3 regions of the Nocardia cyriacigeorgica GUH-2 genome follow, and region 1 is predicted to be linked to each of the others. Evidence: riboswitches for the same ligand, from Rfam matches in the RefSeq annotation. Region 1 holds a riboswitch; each other region holds the start of a gene.

Region 1 (6,963 bases):
CCACGACGAGCCCGCCTTGGCCTTGCTCGGGGCCGCCGAGAGGACCGCGACCAGCCCGTTCTTCGGCACCCGGCGGCCCGGCGCGGTCATCCCGGAATTGCCGAGGAAGGCGCGTTTGCCGACCTTCGCCTCGCCGATGCGCAGCCAGCCGCCGCCGAGTTCGTAACTGGCGATCATGGTGTCGTCGGCCAGGAACGCGCCGTCGGCGACGGTGGTGAACTTCGGCAGCAGCAGCACCGTCGACGCCTCCACCCGCTTGCCGATCTTGGCGCCGAGCAGCCGCAACCAGATCGGGGTGAGCAGGCTGGCGTAGAGCGGGAACAGGAAGTTGCGCGCGCCGTCGAGCAAGCGTTCGGTGGCCCACACCTGCCAGCCGACACGGCTGCGGACCGGGTGGTAGCCCTCGGTGAGGCCGAGGCTGAGCACCCGCACCGCGAGCACCGTGGCCACCGCGTAGACGAGCAGGCTCAGCAGGGTGGCCACCGGCAGCATCAGCAGCCCGCGGCCGAGCGCACCGGCGATGGTGGTGGTGTCGCGGACCCACCAGACGATCAGGGCGCCACCGGCCGCCAAGCCGAGGATCGGCATCGCGGCCAGCCCCATCGAGCTGATCGCGAAGGCCAGCACCCAGTGCACCGCCCGCTTCGGAGTGTCGGCGGGCCAGCGATGGCGCGCCTTACCGACCTTCACCGCGGGCGAGCCGGCCCATTCCTGATCCGGCTTGACCTTCCCGGCCACCGCCGAACCGGGGGCGATCTCGGCGTCGCGGCCGATCTTGGTGCCGGGCAGCAGGATCGAGCGGGCGCCGATCACCGCGCCGCGACCGATCACGATGGGCCCGATGTGGACCACGTCGCCGTCGATCCAGTAGCCGGACAGGTCCACTTCGGGTTCCACGCTGCATCCGTCACCGAGTTCGAGCATGCCCGTCACCGGCGGCAGGGTGTGCAGGTCGACGCCCTTGCCGATCTTCGCGCCCAGCGCCCGCGCGAACGGCACCATCCACGGTGCGCCGGACAGGTTCTCGGCGCCACTGGCCTCCGACAACCGCACCGCCGCCCACAACCGCAGATGCACCGAACCGCCGCGCGGATAACTGCCGGGTTCCACACCGCGCAACAGCAGCCGGGCCCCGGCGACGCAGATGCTCATCCGGCCCAGCGGGGTGATGAAGACGACGAACAGCAGCAGCGTCCACCACCACGACAGCTGTGGCAGCCAGGGCAGCGCGCCGGCCCAGCCGGCGAGATTGCCCGCGATGGCCAGCCAGGTCAGCCATTGCAGGCCGGTCAGCGTGGTCAGCGGGATGGTGGCGAGCACCTGGGCGCATTGCGCGGACCGCGGCGTCGGGCGGACGGTTCGTTCGGCGACGGCGGCCGCGGGCGCGGTCTCGTCGAGCAGTTCGGCCAGCGCGCCCAGGCGGGGGTGGTCGTACAGGTCGGCGACGGCGATGCGCGGATACCGTTCGCGCAGCGCGGTGACCAGCTGGGCCGCCGACAGCGAGCCGCCGCCCAGGTCGAAGAAATCGGCGTCGGCGCCGGTGATCTCGGCGCCCAGGATCGAACTCCACAGCTCGGCCACCCACGCTGCCGTACCGGTGAGCCCGTGGTCGACGGTTTCGTCGCTGCCGGCCAGCGGCCAGGGCAGGGCGTCGCGGTCGACCTTGCCGGAGGTCCGGGTGGGCAGTCCGGGCACCACCACCAGGCGGGGGACCAGCGGCGCGGGCAGCTGTTCGGCGAGCTGCGCGCGGGCGGCCTTGAGGTCGTAGTCGGGCGGGGTGCCGGTGAGGTAGCCGACCAGGATCTGATTGCCCGCAGCGGTGGTGCGCACGGCGGCGGCCGCACCGCTCACCCCAGGCAGGTGTTGCAGGGCATTGTCGAGTTCGCCGAGTTCGATGCGGCGCCCGCCCACCTTGACCTGATCGTCGGCACGGCCGATGAAGACCAGTCCGGCCCGGTCGTTGCGCACCAGATCGCCACTGCGATAGGCGCGTTCCCAGCCGAGTGCTGCCAGCGGTGCGTACTTTTCGGCGTCCTTGGCCGGATCGAGGTAGCGGGCCAGGCCGACGCCGCCGATCACCAGTTCGCCGGATTCGCCCTCGCCCACCGGATTTCCGGCGGCATCGACCACGGCCAGATCCCAGCCGTCCAGCGGCAGGCCGATGCGCACCGGCCAGTTCCCGTCCAGCAGCGCCGCGCAGGCGACGACCGTGGTTTCGGTGGGGCCGTAGGTGTTCCACACCTCGCGTTCGGATTCCGGGTCGCCCGCCAGCCGTTCGGCCAGTTCCGGTGGTACGGCCTCGCCGCCGAAGATGAGCAGCCGCACCGGTTCCAGCGCCTCGGCCGGCCAGGTGGCGGCGAGCGTGGGCACCGTGGAGACGACGGTGATCTCGTGCCGCACCAGCCACGGCCCGAGGTCCGCGCCGGTGCGCACCAGCGCGCGCGGCGCCGGCACCAGGCAGCCGCCGTGCCGCCAGGCCAGCCACATCTCCTCGCAGGAGGCGTCGAAGGCGACCGACAATCCGGCCAGCACTCGGTCGCCGGGGCCGATCGGGGCGCCCTGGAGGAACAGCCGGGCCTCGGCGTCGACCAGGGCGGCGGCGTTGCGATGGGTGACCGCAACGCCTTTCGGGGTGCCGGTGGAACCGGAGGTGAAGATGATCCAGGCGTCGTCGGCGGGGGTGGGGAGCTGCGGTCCGCCGGGTTGCCCGTCGGTTGCCGGGCGGGCGTGTTCGGTGGCTGCGATCCCGTCGGCCGTCACGATGGCGGTGACGCGGGCCTCGCCGAACACCAGGCGGGCGCGTTCATCGGGGTCGTCGGCGTCGACCGGCACATAAGCCGCGCCCGCGTGCAGGACCGCGAGAATCGTGACGTAGAGCTCACGGGTGCCCGACGGCATCCGCACGCCGACCCGGTCGCCGCGTCGCACACCGGCCGCGCCGAGGCGTTCGACGGTCGCGTCGATCTCGGCCAGTAGTTCGGTGTAGGTGAGGGCGGTGTCGCCGTCGTCGATGGCGGGAGCGTCCGGGTGGGCGCGGGCGCTCTCTGCGAGGATGTCGACCAGCGTTCGCGCAGGTGGGGCGAGGGATGACCGTAGCAGCGGATCGAGCTCCGGGACCGAACCATCGGTGTCGATCTGCGGCTGGAGCATCACGTCCGGCCCACCTTCCTCAGCACTGTCCGGCAGTAGCCCTGTTCGGCGGTACGGCCTCACCAACTAATTCTCGAAGACGGTTGTTTCATACGAGGGTTACCAGTGGGCAAACGGAAAATGCCCCGGTGACCAGTAGTCAACGGTACCCGCAGGGCACGACGGGTTGACAGCGGCGCGGCCGGTCTGTCAATCTCGCCACAGGTCATGAGTGCCAGCGTCAAGCCCCGGCTTGCTGGCCGGCAACCCTCCTCCGCGGTGGGGTGCTCCGGGTGACGACCGGGCCGCCGCCCGACCGGGCGCGGCAAGCGCGGACTCGACGAATCTCTTGCCTTTCGCGAGTCCCTCAGCCGATGGGATGACGTGATGACCGCTGTGTTCGATCAGACCTGTGCCGCCCTCGCCCGGGTCTCCGGAGACGATCTCCATGTACCCCTCGTCCAGGGCGGGACCTGCACCTATGCCAATTTCGACTACGCCGCGAGCGCACCCGCACTGGCCCAGGTGACCGACCGGGTGCAGCGACTGCTGCCGTATTACGCCAGCGTGCACCGGGGCGCGGGCTATGCCTCGCGGATCTCCACCGAATGCTACGAAGCCGCCCGCGGTTCGGTTGCCCGTTTCCTGGACGCGGCCGACGACCAGGTGGTGGTCTTCACCCGCAACACCACCGATTCGCTCAACCTGCTCGCCGCCTGCGTGCCCGGTGACACGGTGGTGCTCGATGTCGAACATCACGCCAATTTCCTGCCCTGGCAACGGCATGGCCGGCGCGTGGTGCGCGCGGCCGACACGATCGAGGAGACCGTGCGCCGCCTGGTCGCCGAGCTCTGCTCGAAACCGGCTGCGCTGCTTGCGGTTACCGGCGCCTCCAATGTGACCGGCGAGGTGCTGCCGCTGGCCCGGCTGGCCGAGATCGCCCACCAGTGCGGCGCCCGCATCCTGGTCGACGCGGCGCAGCTGGCGCCGCATCGGCGAATCAGCCTGCGCGAGTGCGGGATCGACTATCTGGTGTTCTCCGGGCACAAGCTGTACGCGCCGTTCGGCGCGGGTGTGCTCGTCGGCAAGCGCGATTGGCTCGACGCGGCACCGCCGTATCTGGCCGGTGGTGGTGCGGTGCGCGAGGTGCGCGTCGACGGCACCGAATGGGCGCCCGCGCCGCAGCGGCACGAGGCCGGATCGCCGAATGTGCTCGGTGTGGCGGCGTTGGCTGCGGCCTGCGAGGCGCTGTCGGAGATCGACGCCGAGCGGGTGATCGCGCACGAGCGGCTGCTGGCCGACCGCTTGCGCGACGGGCTGAGCGCGATTGCGGGTGTGCGGCTGTTGCGGCTGTGGTCCGACAGCCCCGACGTCGTCGGGATCGTCGCGTTCACGCTGGACGGTTTCGCTCCCGGACAGGTGGCGGCGTATCTGTCGGCCGAACACGGGATCGGGGTGCGTGACGGTCGATTCTGCGCGCATCCACTGCTCGCGCGGCTCGGGCTCGACGGTGCGCTGCGCGCGAGCATCGGGCTGGGGACCTGCTCGGCGGACGTGGACCGGCTGGTTTCGGCGATCGCCGCGCTCGTGCACGACGGGCCGCGGTGGGACTACGCCTGCACCGACGGGCTGTGGAATCCCGCTCCGGAAACCCGGGCATTCACCGGTGCCGACACCGTCGGCGCGGCGCCCTGCGAGATCGGCTGAGCCTTAGTCCTCATCCAGCGGAGTAGGCCGGTGGTAGCGCCCGTTGTGATACAGCAGCGGCGCGGCCGCCGGCTTCTCCTCGGTGGCGTCGTGCACCCGGGTCACCCGGCCGACGATGAAGGTGTGGTCGCCGATGGGAATGCGCTGTTCGACGGTGGTGCGCAGCCAGATCGGGGTGCCGTGCAGGACCGGCTCGCCGGTGTCGAGCGTGGTCCACAGCGATCGGTCGGTGAACCGTTCCTCGGCGCTGCGCGCGAACCGCTGCGCGATATGCCGCTGGTGTTCGCCGAGGAAGTGGATCACCACCGACTCCGCCTCGCTCATCGCCGCCAGGCTCGACGAGGTGTGCGCGATATTGAACGACACCAGCGGCGGCTCCAGCGACAGCGAGGCGAACGAGGTCGCGGTGAACCCGACCGGGCCCGCCGGCGAACTCAACGTCACCACCGTCACCCCCGACGGATAGTGCCGCATCGAGGACCGGTACTGCTCGGCGGTGATCCCGCTCAGGTCGTCGGGCACCCGCAGGCCGGTGTCCGGTGCGGTCGGTTCCTTCGCGTCGCTCACCGTGTCGATTGTGCCGCTGGGGTCAGTCCACGTCGATCGGCAGCCCCGCCGTGATCCGCACCAATTCGCGGAAGGTGGTGCGGAACACCGCATCCGGATGACCGCCCGCCGCCCACAGTTCGCGGTGGCGGGACAGGGCGTTGTCGACCCAGGTGGGGATATTGGTCGGATGGCCGACGGGGGCGACGGCGTCCAAGGGGTGGCCGGTGACTTCGAGGACGAGTTCGTCCGAGGCGGGGGTGAGGGTGCCTTCCAGGCGGGCGCCGGTGCGGTCCAGGTCCACCTCGTGCGCGCCGGAGACCAGCAGTAGCACCGGATCGTCGTCGAGCAAGTACAGCCGGGCCAGGGTGATGGCGCCGATGTCGACGCCGAGGGCGCGGGCGGCGTCGGCGGCCGCGGTCGGACGATCCGGGTGAGTGACGATGACGCCGTGGTGGCCGCGGGCGATCAGGGTGTCCGCGACCCGGCAGGCGACCGGAGGTAGTGACCTGCGCATGAATCCAGGGTAGAGCGAACCGGTGGCGAGTGCCGGGTGAGTGATAACAGGTTCCCTCCCACACGGTATCACCGCCGTTACCGGCGTGTATACGCTGTACAGATGACTGAATGGCAGGCCTTCACCGTCGAAACCAGCGACCACGTAGCGCAGGTGACCCTGACCGGTCCCGGCAAGGGCAACGCGATGGGCCCGGACTTCTGGCGTGAGCTCCCGGAGATCTTCCACGCCCTCGACGCCGACCCCGAGGTCCGGGCGATCGTGCTGACCGGCTCCGGCAAGCACTTCTCCTACGGCCTGGATCTCCCCGCGATGAGCGGCACCTTCGGCCCGCTGCTGGCCGACAAGGCGCTGGCCGCTCCGCGCACCGACTTCCTGAACGAGATCCGGCGCATGCAGGCCGCGGTGACGGCGGTGGCCGACTGCCGCAAGCCCGTCATCGCCGCGGTGTCGGGCTGGTGCATCGGCGGCGGCCTGGACCTGATCGCCGCCGTCGACATCCGCTACGCCAGCGCCGACGCCAAGTTCAGCCTGCGCGAGGCCAAGGTCGCCATCGTCGCCGACATCGGCTCGCTGCACCGGCTGCCCGCCATCATCGGCGAGGGCCACCTGCGTGAGCTCGCCTACACCGGTAAGGACATCGACGCCGCGCGGGCGGAGAAGATCGGCCTGGTCAACGACGTCTTCGACGATCAGCAGGCCGCCCTGGAGGCCGCGCACGCGACCGCACGGGAGATCGCCGCCAACCCGCCGCTGGTGGTGCAGGGCGCCAAGGACGTGATGTACCAGCGCAATGCCTCCGAGGTAGCCGAAGGGCTGCGCTACGTCTCGGCCTGGAACGCGGCCTTCCTGCCGTCGGAGGACCTGACCGAGGCCATCCAGGCTGTCTTCGAGAAGCGCGCCCCGCAGTTCAAGGGGCGCTGAGCGAGTCGACCCTCAGCGCCGTCGGACCGGCGCCGGTAGCGCTCGCGGGCGGACGCCGCCGGGCACCGTGGACCGATACCGGTAGCGCCCGCGCACTCAGTCAGTCAGCCGGCAGACACCCAGCGCACAAACGCTGAGCG
Region 2 (6,963 bases), 680 kb from region 1:
CTTTACCGTGGTTGTAACCCGGAATTCAAGCGAGGTATGTCTTGGACTAGTGAGTTCAGGGTCGCTGAAAAATATGCGCGGACTCATGCCATGCGTACCGGTGAGGGTCAAGTTTACTCCACGCCAATGATTACCAGGCACGATGTGTTGGGTTTCTATGACGATAAACAAGAATTTGTACTGAATCCGCGCGGGTTGATTATTTCCCCGGTAGATATGCCGATTACGGGCGGCGTCCCGCCGTCCATGTCGAAGTGGTGGGTATCCCGAAACCCGTGGTAGATGCTAGCTAGATGTTGCGCGGGCGGACCGATGCCCGCAGGGAGGGCGGTTGGGCTGGATCCCGTGAACCACGAGTGCCCAGGCACCAGGTGAACTAGCCCTCAGGCGAAGAGGTTCTTGCGCGCACTGACGAGAGCCTCTCGCGCCGTAGAGAACGCGAGCGGGTCGGAGCTATACTCCGGCCCTCCGGAAGTGTCATTGGTGACTGCTGAGACCGCCTCGGCGGCCTCGTTCATGCCATAGAGCTCCAGCATGGCTGCGATGTTGTCAAGGTGTTCGAACGCCGCATCCTCAAGCTGCGCCACATCTGCCGCCTCTGGCGATGGGGAGACCCACCTCTTCAAATACGCGTTCTCGAAGTCGTTCAGGGCTGCAAGCGCGGACGCGAGTACTTCCAGCGCCGCTTTCCGATGCTCCCCTCGTCGCTGCTCGCGAATGTTCAGCAGCACGCCCCGATACGCAACGGCCGCTGCCGTAAGGGCGAGAAGGCCAGCGATGAGGGTTGCCCACGGCTGAGTAAGAGTCACGCCGCGACGATATCGGCGGGGTACGACAGGTTCGACGACAACGGATTTCGCCTCACTCGAGATTCGGCCTGGGTTCTGGTACGTTCGCCTACACAAGTCAGCCCCGGCCGGTGCGCCAACACCTTCCGGGGCCTGGGCGAGGAACTGAGGTAAGCAGTCCGACGCCGTGAGCGGGAGTTTAGTGCCCGCTTCACGTATTCGGCTATTCAGCCACTCTCTCCCTACCTTGGCGCTGTGTGCCCGTAGCGACCATTACGGGTAGACCGGCTTACCCCCGGTGCCGTCGCCCGTCAGAGGGGCTACAGCACTTATCCGATGACACAGAGCCGTACGTTAAGGCGGACTCGGAGTATCCCGGCGTGGTTGCCGGGCGGATCGGTGGGCGGCATCCAGGTTCCCTGTGCTCTGCGCTCTCCGGCCGGGCTCTGTGCAGTATCCCAGTCCCGGGGCACCGAGTAATCCCCGTGTGCCCGTGCGTACCAAGCAACCGAAGCGACCAACCGACCGGCGTGGCTCCTCGGCGTTAAGGGCGTTCCCGTGCCTTGCGGTACCGGGGTACCCCTGCGCTGCCCTTCGCTTCCCGCTCTCCCAGCGTAGGAGTTGGAGGACCTTTATCTATCTGTTGTGCGGAGCATGATGTTAGACTCATGGAACATCAGTCGGAACACGCCAACCATTCTGGGTGGGCCCGTCGAGACCCGATCACCCGGGTGGTGCGACGGCGAGAGCTTGTCGGTGGGGCCGGATACAGTGCGCCGCATGGTCAGCACATCGCACAATCCGGCGGGGGCGCAGCCGCCCGCACCAGGCTTCGCGCACGCCACGGCGGCCAAGGGCAGCACGATCATCCATCTGTCCGGGCAGGTCGGCGTCGATGAGTCGGGTGTGGTCGCCGAGGGGCTGGCGGCGCAGACGGCGCAGGCGTTGATCAATCTCGGCAAGGCGCTCGAGGCGGCGGGCGGGTCGGCGGCCGACCTGGTGAGCGTGCGGTTCTATGTGGTCGATTGGGATCCGTCGAAGTTCGAGGCGCTCGGGGCCGGTGGGGCGGCGGCGCGCGAGCACTACGCCTTCCCGGAGACCGCGGTGACGCTGGTCGGGGTCGCGGCGTTGTTCACTCCCGAGCACCTGATCGAGGTCGAGGGGGTCGCGGTCGTCGCCTAGGAAGCGGCCGACGGGGTGGTCGAAAGCCCTTGCGATGTCCAGCGCTCGCCGCAAGCGGCAGGTCTGCAACAATCGACGCGTGACCGATGCCGACACACCGACCGCCGAACGACGGCCCGGCGACAGTTGGGCGACGCAGTTCTTCCGCTGTCATCTGCCGATGGTGATCGTGGCGCTGGTCATCGTGGTGGCGATCGTGTTCGTGGCCTCGGAACGCTGGCGCCGCGGTGCGCTGTTCTTCGGCGGTGCGACGCTGCTGGCCGCGGCCTTCCGGCTGTGCCTGCCCACGGCGCGGGTCGGGTTGCTGGCGGTGCGTAGCAAGCCGTTCGACGTCGGCGCGCTGACGCTGCTCGGCAGCTCGATCGTGTTGATCGCGGCCACCATCAACACCCTCGGCGTCAGCTAGACTCCGCGGCGAGCTCAGCGCGCGTTGCGGGCCAGGTTCATGGTCTGGATCAGCAGCTTCGACACCGCCGCGGCCTCGGTGAGGAACCCGTCGTGCCCATCGCGGGAGTGCACGACCTCGAGCCCCTGACAGCCGGGCAGCCCGTCGGCCAGCTCCTGCTGGGTGTGGAGCGGGTACAGCCGATCGGAATCGACCCCACCGACCACGCACGGCACCGGCGTACTGGCCAGCGCCGCGGCGATACCGCCGCGTCCGCGCCCGACATCGTGCCGGTTCATGGCCTCGCTGAGCAGCACATAGGTCGCCGGATCGAAACGCTTGCACAGCTTTTCGGCCTGGTACTCCAGGTAGCTCTGCACCGCGTACCGGCCGCCGCGCCACGGATCCTCATCGCCCTGCGGCCGGTTCTCGAACCGGTGGTCCAGCTCGGCCTCGGTGCGGTAGCTCAGATGCGCGATGCGCCGGGCGATGCCCATCCCGGTGGTCGGCGCGCGACCGGTGTCGTGATAGTCGCCGCCCTGCCAGTCCGGGTCGGCCTGGATGGCCGCGATCTGAGTGGTCTGGGTGCCGATCTGATCGGCGGTCGCGCGGGCGCCCACCGCGAGCACCAGCGCCGACGCGACCCGCTCGGGCGCGCCGATCATCCACTCCAGCACCCGCATGCCGCCCATCGACCCGCCGACCACGGCGGCCAGCCGCTCGACGCCGAGCCGGTCCAACAGCGCGGCCTCGGCGGTCACCTGGTCACGGATGGAGATCTCCGGGAACCGTGAACCCCACGGCTTGCCGTCCGGCGCCGGCGAGGACGGCCCGGTGCTGCCCTTACAGCCGCCGAGCACGTTCGTCGCCACGATGCACCACTCGTCGGTGTCCAGCGGCGCGCCGGGCCCGACCATGCCCTCCCACCAGCCGGGCTGCGGGTGGATCTCGTCGGGCCCGCCGACCACGTGGGAATCGCCGGTGAGGGCGTGCTCCACCAGCACCACGTTGTCCAGGCCGGGCGACAACTCACCCCAGCGCTGCACGGCCAGGTGCACGTCGGGGACGGTCGCGCCGTTCTCCAGCGCGATATCCCCGACGGCGATGATGCCGAGGCGCCCGTCCGGCGGCGGCAACTCGGCCGCCGTCAGGCGGGGGCTGCTGTGGTCGGCGCTCACGGTCACGTCGCCGCCGCCGTCAGTCCGGCCCGCAGGTCGGTGAGGATGTCGTCGATTCCTTCGATGCCGACGGCGAGGCGGACGAGTCCGGGGGTGACGCCTGCGGCGAGTTGTTGTTCGGGGGTGAGTTGGGAGTGGGTGGTGGAGGCGGGGTGGATGACCAGCGACCGCACGTCGCCGATGTTGGCGACGTGGGAGTGCAGGGTCAGCGCGTCGACGAATTTCTTGCCGGCGTCGACCCCTCCGGCCAGTTCGAACGACACGATCGCCCCGACGCCTTTGGGGGCGAGTTGGCGGCCGCGTTCGTACCAGGGTGAGGAGGGTAGTCCGGCGTAGGCGACCGATTCCACCTGCGGCTGTTCGGTGAGGAACTGGGCGACAGCGACCGCGTTGGTGACGTGGCGTTCGATGCGCAGGCTCAGGGTTTCGATGCCTTGGGCGATGAGGAAGGCGTTGAACGGTGAGATGGCCGAGCCGAGGTCGCGCAGGAGTTGGACGCGGGCTTTCAACGCGTAGGCGGGGGCGCCGAGGTCGGCGAAGACCGCGCCGTGATAGCTGGGATCCGGGGTGGTGAACCCGGGGAAGCGGGACTGACCGTTGGTGTCGGTGGTGGTCCAGTCGAAGGTGCCGCCGTCGACGATCACCCCGGCGACCGCGGCGCCGTGGCCGCCGAGGTATTTGGTGGCCGAGTGCACCACGATGTCGGCACCGTGCGCGAGGGGCTGGATGAGGTAGGGGGTGGCGACGGTGTTGTCCACGATCAACGGCACCCCGGCCGCGTGCGCGACCGCGGCGATGCCGGGGATGTCGAAGACCACGCTGCTCGGGTTGGCGATGGTCTCGCCGAAGAAGGCCTTGGTGTTGGGCCGCACGGCGGCCTTCCACTGCTCCAGATCGTCGGGGTCGTCCACGAACGACACCTCGATGCCGAGCTTGGGCAGGCTGTAGCGGAACAGGTTGTAGGTGCCGCCGTACAGGTGCGGGCTGGACACGATGTGATCGCCCGCACCGGCCAGGTTGAGAATCGCGAAGGTCTCCGCGGCCTGCCCCGACGCCACCAGCAGCGCCGCGACACCGCCCTCGAGGGCGGCGATGCGCTGCTCCACCGCGTCCTGGGTGGGGTTCATGATCCGGGTGTAGATATTGCCGGGCTCGGCCAACCCGAACAACGCCGCCGCATGATCGGTATCGCGGAACGCGTAAGAGGTCGTCTGATAGATCGGCAGTGCACGGGCACCGGTGCCGGCGTCGGGGACCTGACCCGCGTGGATCTGCTTGGTCTCGAACGACCAGGAAGCGGTGGGATCGGGCGTGGTGGTGTCGGTCAAGGAAGGCTCCAGAAGGTGTTCGCCGGGATTACGGGGTTATCTGTGCGCAAGCGACAAACGACAACAACACATCTCGGTGACCTCCTACGTGCGCGCTTGCTTCCGGCTCTCGGAAGCCCGGTCCTCACCCGGAGCACCCCACCGCTGCAGGAGGGTTGCCGTCCAGCTAGCCGGGGCTTTGCACTGGCTCTCATGACCTGACCGACATCGTAACCGGCGGGCCCGCGCGACCCGAACCCCGCCTTCCCATGTCCGGGATCGGAAGGGGGTGACCTGCGGCGGAATCGGTGGCGGACCGTAATCCGCCTCACACCCTGCCCTACCCGCGCGGTGAGATAGCCACCAGCAGTACGCTTGTCTTGTTTGCACCAGACGTCTCGCGGACAACACGAGGCGTATACGTTGTCTGTTGAACAGCTGGGGTCCGCTCACAAGCGTGTTCGCCTGGCCGTGCAATGAGGGCACCATCCTAGGAGGACACGAAGATCCATGTCCAAGATCAAGGTTGAAGGCACCGTCGTAGAACTCGACGGCGACGAGATGACCCGGATCATCTGGCAGTTCATCAAGGACAAGCTGATCCACCCGTACCTCGATGTGAACCTCGAGTATTACGACCTCGGCATCGAGTACCGCGACAAGACCGACGACCAGGTCACGGTCGACGCCGCCAACGCCATCAAGAAGCACGGCGTCGGCGTGAAGTGTGCCACCATCACCCCCGACGAGGCCCGGGTCGAGGAATTCGGTCTCAAGAAGATGTGGCGGTCGCCCAACGGCACCATCCGCAACATTCTCGGCGGCACGATCTTCCGCGCGCCGATCATCATCTCCAACGTTCCGCGCCTGGTGCCCGGCTGGACCAAGCCGATCATCATCGGCCGTCACGCCTTCGGTGACCAGTACCGCGCCACCGACTTCAAGGTGTTCCAGGGCGGCACCGTCACCCTGACCTTCACCCCCGACGACGGCAGCGAGCCGATCGTGCACGAGGTCGTGAAGATGCCCGAGGACGGCGGCGTCGTCATGGGTATGTACAACTTCAAGAAGTCGATCGAGGATTTCGCGCGCGCGTCGTTCAACTACGGGCTGCAGCAGAACTACCCGGTCTACATGTCGACGAAGAACACCATCCTGAAGGCCTACGACGGCATGTTCAAGGACACCTTCCAGGAGATCTTCGACGCCGAGTTCAAGAGCCAGTTCGACGCGGCGGGCCTGACCTACGAGCACCGCCTCATCGACGACATGGTGGCCTCCTCGATGAAGTGGGAGGGTGGCTACGTCTGGGCCTGCAAGAACTACGACGGCGACGTGCAGTCCGACACGGTGGCGCAGGGCTTCGGTTCGCTGGGCCTGATGACCTCGGTGCTGCTGACCCCGGACGGCCAGACCTGTGAGGCCGAGGCCGCGCACGGCACCGTCACCCGGCACTACCGCCAGCACCAGCAGGGCAAGCCGACCTCGACCAACCCGATCGCGTCGATTTTCGCCTGGACCCGCGGCCTCGAGCACCGCGGCAAGCTGGACAACACCCCCGAGGTGATCGGTTTCGCGCAGACCCTCGAAGACGTGGTCATCAAGACCGTCGAGGGTGGTCAGATGACCAAGGACCTCGCGCTGCTCGTCGGCGGTGACCAGGGCTACCTGACCACCGAGGAATTCCTGGCGGCGCTGGACGCCAACCTGGCGCGCGCCCTCCGCTGAGCCGATCCGCTCGGCCACGACCACTGCCGGCCGTGTGCCGCCCCACCGAGGCGCCGCGGCCGGCGGACAAGGGTCATGCTGGACAAACGGGCACCCCGCACATCATGCGGGGTGCCCGACGTGTATCCGGCAGCAGCGCATCCGGATTCTCGATGAGTGTGTTCCGGGGCTGAGCACGGCGGCGGCGCGAACCGCATCTCGTGGCCGCCTCTTGAACATACCGACCTGCATGTAAAGGTAGAATCTGCCGAATGGCCAGAACCGCACTCTCCAAGCCCGCGCGCCGCACTCAGGAGCAGCGCAGTAGTGAGATGCGGGTGCGGCTGCTCGACGCCACCATCGACTGCCTGGTCGAGTACGGCTACGCGGGGACGACGACGCCGCGGGTCGCCGAA
Region 3 (6,963 bases), 840 kb from region 1:
CCGCCGCCCGCAGCAAGCTGGGCGCGAACTACGCCCCAGGCGCGACGGGCCCCCACGCCTTCGATTGCTCCGGCCTGGTGCAGTGGTCCTACCGCCACGCCGGCCTGGACCTGCCGCGCACCAGCCACCAGCAGCTCGCGACCGGAATGCCGGTCTCCCGCAACGACCTTCGCCCCGGCGACCTGGTGTCGTTCTACGGCGGCGGCCACTCCGCGCTGTACTCCGGCGGCGGCAAGGTCATCCACGCCGCCACGTCGGGCGAGGGCGTCGTCGAATCCGATATGGCGACAATGCCATTCGCGGGCGCGCGCCGGTACTGAGCCCGCTCACTCCACGATCGGCAGCGGAACCGTATCCATCGCTTCGGATTTCGGCAGATCCGCGCGCGGAATCGGCATGGTCGGCGCGGGCGGGGCATGCAGCGGCAGCGTCGGAGCCGGATCGTCGGCCGGACGCTGGACCGGCGGCAGCCGGTAGAAGGCGCGGGCATTGTCTTCGAGGACCTTGTGCATATCGGCGCCGACGACATCGCAGATCAGGTCGACGTCGGAGTCCTCGAACGGCCGCCCCGCGCGGGTACCCGGAAGGTCGGTGCCGAACATCAGGGCTTCCGGGTTCACCGCGTGAATGCGGCGCAGGGCGGTCGCGACATCCATATCGACGCGGCCGAACCCGGTGGCCTTCACCCTGGCGCCACGGTCGACCAGATCCAGCAGGAACGGCAGCCCCTCCTCGGACATGCCCATATGGTCGACCGACAGCGCGGGCAGCTTCAACACCACCGGTTGCAGCGAGGCCAGCATCTGGCCGTCGATATAGACCTCGACATGCCAGCCGGCCAGCTCATAGGCGCGCACCGCCTGCAACGTCATGGCGGCGATGTCGGCGGCGGCGCGCTTGAGGTTGAACCGCAGCGCCCGCACCCCGACCTTGTCCAGCTCGACGATCTCCTCATCGCCCGCATCCAGCGGCAGCCGGGTGACGCCCACCCAGCCCTCACCGAGCTCGGCAAGCGCCGCCCGCAGATAGCTCTGATCGCTGCCCTGGAAGGACGCGCTGACCACGGCCCCACCGGTGACGTCGAAGCGCGACATACGCTTTCGATAATCGTCGATGGTGTAGGGCTCCGGCAGGTAGCCCTCATTTTCGATCAGCGGAAACCGCGGATCGATGATGTGGACATGGGCATCGAACACGTGTACAGCATGCCTCAGCGTCGGATTTCGCGCTTCCCCGATCCGGGGGAGCGGTCAGATCAGACCTTGTGCGGCTCGCTGGCGCGCAGCATGTCCTCACGCTCGACGACCTTGACGCGCTCACGGCCTTCGGGCTCGCCGAGGGCGCGCTCGTGGGCGTCGAGGCGGTACCAGCCGTCCCAGGTGGTGAACGGGATGCCCTTGCCCTCGAGGAATTCGATCACCGCTTCGGGCTCGGGGCGCTCGGCGGGGGTGAAGTCCTTGCTGTCGTCGAGCAGGCAGGCCACGGTCTCATTGGCGTCGCCCTTGGTGTGGCCGATGAGGCCGACCGGGCCGCGCTTGATCCAGCCGGTGACGTAGGTGGCGGGCATGTACCGGGCGGCGCCGTCGGCGTCCTCGTCGGCCAGCACGCGACCGGCCTCGTTGGGCACCACGCCGGCCTGATCGTCGAACGGCAGGTTGCTGATGTTCTGCGACAGGTAACCGACGGCACGGTAGACCGCCTGCACATCCCAGGTCTTGTACTCGCCGGTGCCCTTGACGTTGCCGGTGCCGTCGAGCTGGGTGCGCTCGGTTTTGAGGCCGATGACCTTGCCGTTCTCATCGCCGATCACCTCGGCGGGCGATTCGAAGAAGTGCAGGTACAGCCGGTGCGGGCGGTCGCCCTGGTCGCGGATGGCCCACTGCTCGAGGGTGTTGGCGACCATGTCGACCTGCTTGGAGTGGCGGCGCGCGGCCTCGGAGCCCTCGTCGTAGTCGATGTCCTCGGGGTCGACGATGACCTCGATGGTCGGCGAGTGGTCCAGTTCGCGCAGCTCCAGCGGGGTGAACTTGGCCTGGGCCGGGCCGCGGCGTCCGAAGACGTGCACCTCGACGGCCTTGTTCTCCTTGAGGCCCTTGTAGACGTTCGGCGGGATCTCCGTCGGCAGCAGCTCGTCGCCGGTCTTGGCGAGCACGCGCGCGATGTCGAGCGCGACGTTGCCGACACCGAGGACGGCGACCTTCTCCGCGTCCAGCGGCCAGGTGCGCGGCACGTCCGGGTGGCCGTCGTACCAGGAGACGAAGTCGGCGGCGCCGTAGGAGCCGTCCAGGTCGATGCCGGGGATGGGCAGGGCGCGGTCGGCGTTGGCGCCGGTGGAGAAGATCACCGCGTCGTAGTAGACCCGCAGGTCGTCGAGGGTGATGTCGGAGCCGTAGTCGATATTGCCGAGCAGGCGCACCTGCGGCTTGTCGAGCACCTTGTGCAGGGCGGTGATGATGCCCTTGATGCGCGGGTGGTCGGGCGCGACGCCGTAGCGGATCAGGCCGAACGGCGCGGGCATGCGCTCATAGAGGTCGATGGACACATCCGCATCCGACTTCATCAACGCGTCGGCGGCGTAGATACCGGCCGGTCCGGCACCCACGATCGCGATGCGGAGCGGGCGTGCAGCTGCGGTCTGTTCGGTCATCGTTTACGCGCACCTTATTGGTCGAGACAGTTAATGGGCGTCGGTGTTTAGCTTAGGCTAACTTGACGCACGGCTGGATTTCACCTGCACGGCACCGGCCGCGATCCCGCCGATTCTATCGGGGGGCTCTCCGGTGGCCTCGGGGGACCAGGGATCATCAGCTCATGAGCGATCAGCAGCCAGATCCGGCAGACGCCCGGCGCGAACCGGCCGACGAGCGCGAATCGGGCGATTCGACCCGGTCGATGGCGCCGTTCATGATCGCCGCGGCGATCGCGGCCCTCGTGCTCGCCGTAATCGTCATCGCCGAGGTGGTTTCGCCCGTTGAGAAAAATGTCACAGAGGCCGACCGGGTGGCCGCCGCGGTGCGGGATTTCGGCGAGGTGAGTTCGCGGTATGGGCTGCTGCCGCCGGAGGAAGCGGTGTGCCCGGACTTCGATCCGAAACGCTCGCCGATGGCCGGCCGCCTGGACGAGGGCGAGACCGGAAAAGCCGTAGAAATCACGAAACTAGAGGATCTGAACGTCGACGGCGACCGCGCGACGGCCACCGTCACCAGCAAGGTCGACGGCGCCGAGGCGACCGGAACCTGGACCCTGAAACGGGTCGACAACACCTGGCTGGTCTGCCCCTGAACCCCAGCGCAACGCCCTGATCGGGGGTTTGACACGGCAACCCCCGGCCAGGCAATCTCATCTCAGGTCATGAGTGCCAGCGTCAAGCCCCGGCTTGCTGGCCGGCAACCCTCCTCCGCGGTGGGGTGCTCCGGGTGACGACCTGGCGCGCATCGAAGCCAGATGCGGCAAGTGCGGATTCTCGAGGAAGGTGCCACACATGACTTATGCCGGCGACATCACCCCGAAACAGGCGTGGGAGATATTGCGCGACGATCCCCGAGCGGTCCTGGTGGACGTGCGGACCGAGGCCGAATGGAAATTCGTCGGCATCCCCGACACCAGCGCCATCGACCGGCAGACCGTCCTGATCGAATGGGTCGACGGCACCGGCGCGCGCAACCCCGAGTTCGCGCAGCAGTTGCGCACCATCCTCGACGGCCGCGATCCGGATGCCCCCGTGGTGTTCCTGTGTCGCTCCGGCCAGCGTTCGGCGCATGCCGCCGCCCTGGCGACCAGTGCGGGCATCGAGCCGTCCTACAACGTCAGCGAGGGTTTCGAGGGCCCGCTCGACGAGTCCGGTCACCGCGGTGGCGCCGGCTGGCGTGCCGACGGCCTGCCCTGGCGGCAGTCGTGATCACCGGCGGCGCGTTCGACCGGCCGCTGCCGGAGGGGGTCGGTCCCGCCACGCTCGGTGTGCGCGGTGGACTGCGGCGTTCGGGGTTCGAGGAGACCTCCGAGGCCCTGTACCTGACCTCGGGTTTCGTCTACGAGAGCGCCGAGGCGGCCGAGGCGGCCTTCACCGGCGACGTCGAGCATTTCGTCTACTCCCGCTACGGCAACCCGACGGTCGCCACGTTCGAGGAGCGGATGCGGCTGATCGACGGCGCCGAGGCGTGTTTCGCCACCGCCAGCGGTATGGCTGCGGTCTTCACCGCGCTCGGTGCGCTGCTCGGCGCGGGTGATCGGCTGGTGGCCGCGCGCAGCCTGTTCGGTTCGTGTTTCGTGGTGTGCAACGAGATCCTGCCGCGCTGGGGTGTGGAAACGGTGTTCGTCGACGGCGAGGATCTCGATCAGTGGGAGCAGGCGCTGTCGGTGCCCACCACCGCGGTGTTCTTCGAGACCCCGGCCAACCCGATGCAGACCCTGGTCGATGTGCGCCGGGTGAGCGAGATGGCGCATGCCGCGGGCGCGAAAGTGGTGCTGGACAACGTCTTCGCGACGCCGCTGCTGCAACGCGGCTTCGAACTCGGCGCCGATGTGGTGGTGTACTCGGGGACCAAGCACATCGACGGACAGGGCCGGGTGCTCGGCGGTGCGATCCTCGGTTCCGAGGAATACATCGGTGGTCCGGTCAAGAATCTGATGCGCCATACCGGGCCCGCGTTGAGTCCGTTCAATGCGTGGACCTTGCTCAAGGGCCTGGAGACGATGCCGCTGCGGGTGAAGCATTCGACCGAATCCGCGTTGCGGATCGCGCGGTTCCTGGAGGGCAACGACGCCGTCAGCTGGGTGAAATACCCGTTCCTGGAATCGCATCCGCAATACGATCTGGCCGCGAGCCAGATGAGCGGCGGCGGCACGGTGGTGACCTTCGAGTTGAAGGCGCCCGAGCACGAGGCGAAGAAGCGCGCCTTCGAGGTGCTGAATCGGCTGCGCATCGTGGACCTGTCCAACAACCTCGGCGATGCCAAGACCCTCATCACCCATCCGGCCACCACCACGCATCGCGCGATGGGTCCGGAGGGTCGCGCAACCATCGGGCTCACCGATGGGGTCGTGCGTATCTCGGTGGGGCTCGAGGATGTGGAGGATCTGCTCGGCGATCTGGAGCATGCGCTGAGCTGAGTCTCAGCTGCGGAAAGGCCGGTGCCCGGTGGTGGTGCCGGCCTTTTTCATGCCCGCACCATTGACAGTATGCTGTCAAATATGACAGCATACTGTCATGACCACGAAGACAGTGCACGTAGCCGTTTACGATCTGCTCGCCGACTGGGAAGTGGGTGCGGCGATCGCGCAGATCAACCACAACGTGGGCTTGCAGCGTGAACCCGGCAGCTTTCAGGTCCGCACCGTCGCGCCGACGAGCGAGCCCGTGACCACCATGGGCGGGATGCGCATCGTGCCGGATCTGGCGCTGGCCGAACTCGACGCCGCCGACAGCGTGCTGCTGATCCTGCCGGGTTCGGAACTGTGGGATCGCGGTGGACTGAGCGGATTCGCCTATGCCGCACGGAAATTCCTCGATGCAGGGGTTCCCGTCGCTGCCATCTGCGGCGCCACCTTCGGCCTCGCCAAAGAGGGGCTGCTCGATGATCGCGAGCACACCAGCGGCGCCGCGGAGTACCTCGCCGCCAGCGGATACGCCGGCGCGGACAACTATGTCGAAGCCGCCGCGGTGACCGATGGCGATCTGATCACCGCGGGCCCCACCGCGCCGTGGGAGTTCGCTCGCGAGATCTTCGCCAAGCTCGACCTGTACGAGTCGCACGTCCTCGATGCCTGGTACCGGCTGTTCGCCAAGAGCGACCCGTCGGCGTTCCCGGTGCTGGCAGAGTATGAGGCCAGGGCGGCGGCCTCGTGAGTGCCGAGGCCGCAGAAGCTGCCGCCGCGCGGGCCGAGCAGGTTCTGTTCAGCACCGCCGCGATCACCACGTTCCGGCTCAATGGCCAATTCCTCGCCATCGCCGAGGAATTGGCCGAACCGGCCGGGCTGACCGCCGCCTGGTGGCAGGTGCTCGGTGCCGTGCTGCACGAACCGCTGCCGGTCGCGGGGATCGCCCGCGCCATGGGCATCACCCGCCAGAGCGTGCAGCGCATCGCCGATCTGCTCGTGGACCGCGGGCTGGCCGAATACCGCCCGAACCCGGCCCACCGCCGCGCCAAACTCGTCGCCATCACCGAAGCCGGCCGCACCGCCAACTCCCGCATCAACCCCGGCCACGCCGCGATGGCGCAGCGCCTGGCCGATGAATTGGGCGCGGACTTTGCGCCGACGGTCGCCGCCCTGACTCGGCTCAGCGAAGCGCTAGATGCGATCGGCTCGCCGGGTGATTGAGGCCGGGCCGGCGTGATCACCGCTGCCGCTCGACTGGGATATCGCTGCGAGCGGTTCGCCGGGTAGCCACGGCCGATTCTCCGGCTGCCGAGATGATTGCCGATTCGGCCAGGCGCACAAGGGCACTCGCCGCAGCCGGCCCGCATCTGCTCGCGCTCAGGCTTTCGTCGGCCGTTATGCGACGACCTCAGCGACGTGGCGCGGTGAAATCGATCTGCCGGTGGGCATTGGCGAGAGCGGTGACGACGCAGGTGCCGAGCGGGCCGGTGCGGTCGAAGAGGGTGGCGGTGCCGATCGAAATGCCCGCCGCGGCAAGGGTGTTGTCGGCGCGCAGGCCGAGTTCGTGGCCGATCGGCAGGCGGGCGAGGGTGAGGGTCATATCGGCGTTGATGTAGCCCTGGCCGTCGGAACCCCAGTGGCAGACGTGGTTGGCGGAGTCGCCGAGGATGGCAGCACGCTGGAACGGCGTGAGCTCCTCGCCCGCCACCAGCGGCGGCAGGCTGTGCCAGGAAATCTTGCGGTCGGCGTTCTGGTTCGCAGCGATGTCCTGCGACCACTCCCGGTCGCCGCTTTTGAACATGCCGCGCTCACCCTCGGGCGAGAGCCGCCGCTGCGGCACCGGCAGTTCGAGATTCTGGCTCCACA

What was found. Region 1 has a riboswitch for S-adenosylmethionine ahead of NOCYR_RS01985 (aminotransferase class V-fold PLP-dependent enzyme). Riboswitches for the same ligand answer to the same signal wherever they lie in the genome.
Region 2: linked by a shared signal. The riboswitch ahead of NOCYR_RS04955 (bifunctional o-acetylhomoserine/o-acetylserine sulfhydrylase) and the one ahead of NOCYR_RS01985 (aminotransferase class V-fold PLP-dependent enzyme) in region 1 are both predicted to bind S-adenosylmethionine.
Region 3: linked by a shared signal. The riboswitch ahead of NOCYR_RS25980 (rhodanese-like domain-containing protein) and the one ahead of NOCYR_RS01985 (aminotransferase class V-fold PLP-dependent enzyme) in region 1 are both predicted to bind S-adenosylmethionine.

Annotation. Positions count from the first base shown of each region.
Region 1 covers NC_016887.1:428,342-435,304, forward strand. The annotation lists gene NOCYR_RS01980 (Pls/PosA family non-ribosomal peptide synthetase) at 1-3,153, opposite strand, end outside; SAM riboswitch class IV at 3,354-3,467, shown strand; gene NOCYR_RS01985 (aminotransferase class V-fold PLP-dependent enzyme) at 3,517-4,836, shown strand; gene NOCYR_RS01990 (flavin reductase family protein) at 4,840-5,403, opposite strand; gene NOCYR_RS01995 (YbaK/EbsC family protein) at 5,426-5,899, opposite strand; gene NOCYR_RS02000 (crotonase/enoyl-CoA hydratase family protein) at 6,002-6,823, shown strand.
Region 2 covers NC_016887.1:1,108,223-1,115,185, forward strand. The annotation lists gene NOCYR_RS04935 (hypothetical protein) at 384-809, opposite strand; gene NOCYR_RS04940 (RidA family protein) at 1,569-1,970, shown strand; gene NOCYR_RS04945 (DUF3017 domain-containing protein) at 2,131-2,376, shown strand; gene metX (homoserine O-acetyltransferase MetX) at 2,391-3,539, opposite strand; gene NOCYR_RS04955 (bifunctional o-acetylhomoserine/o-acetylserine sulfhydrylase) at 3,536-4,861, opposite strand; SAM riboswitch class IV at 4,949-5,059, opposite strand; gene NOCYR_RS04960 (NADP-dependent isocitrate dehydrogenase) at 5,351-6,568, shown strand; gene NOCYR_RS04965 (TetR/AcrR family transcriptional regulator) at 6,820-6,963, shown strand, end outside.
Region 3 covers NC_016887.1:5,786,511-5,793,473, reverse strand. The annotation lists gene NOCYR_RS28010 (C40 family peptidase) at 1-320, shown strand, start outside; gene NOCYR_RS25995 (amidohydrolase family protein) at 327-1,196, opposite strand; gene NOCYR_RS25990 (FAD-dependent oxidoreductase) at 1,256-2,647, opposite strand; gene NOCYR_RS25985 (hypothetical protein) at 2,905-3,282, shown strand; SAM riboswitch class IV at 3,348-3,462, shown strand; gene NOCYR_RS25980 (rhodanese-like domain-containing protein) at 3,482-3,898, shown strand; gene NOCYR_RS25975 (O-succinylhomoserine sulfhydrylase) at 3,895-5,109, shown strand; gene NOCYR_RS25970 (DJ-1/PfpI family protein) at 5,207-5,845, shown strand; gene NOCYR_RS25965 (MarR family winged helix-turn-helix transcriptional regulator) at 5,842-6,318, shown strand; gene NOCYR_RS25960 (acyl-CoA thioesterase domain-containing protein) at 6,506-6,963, opposite strand, start outside.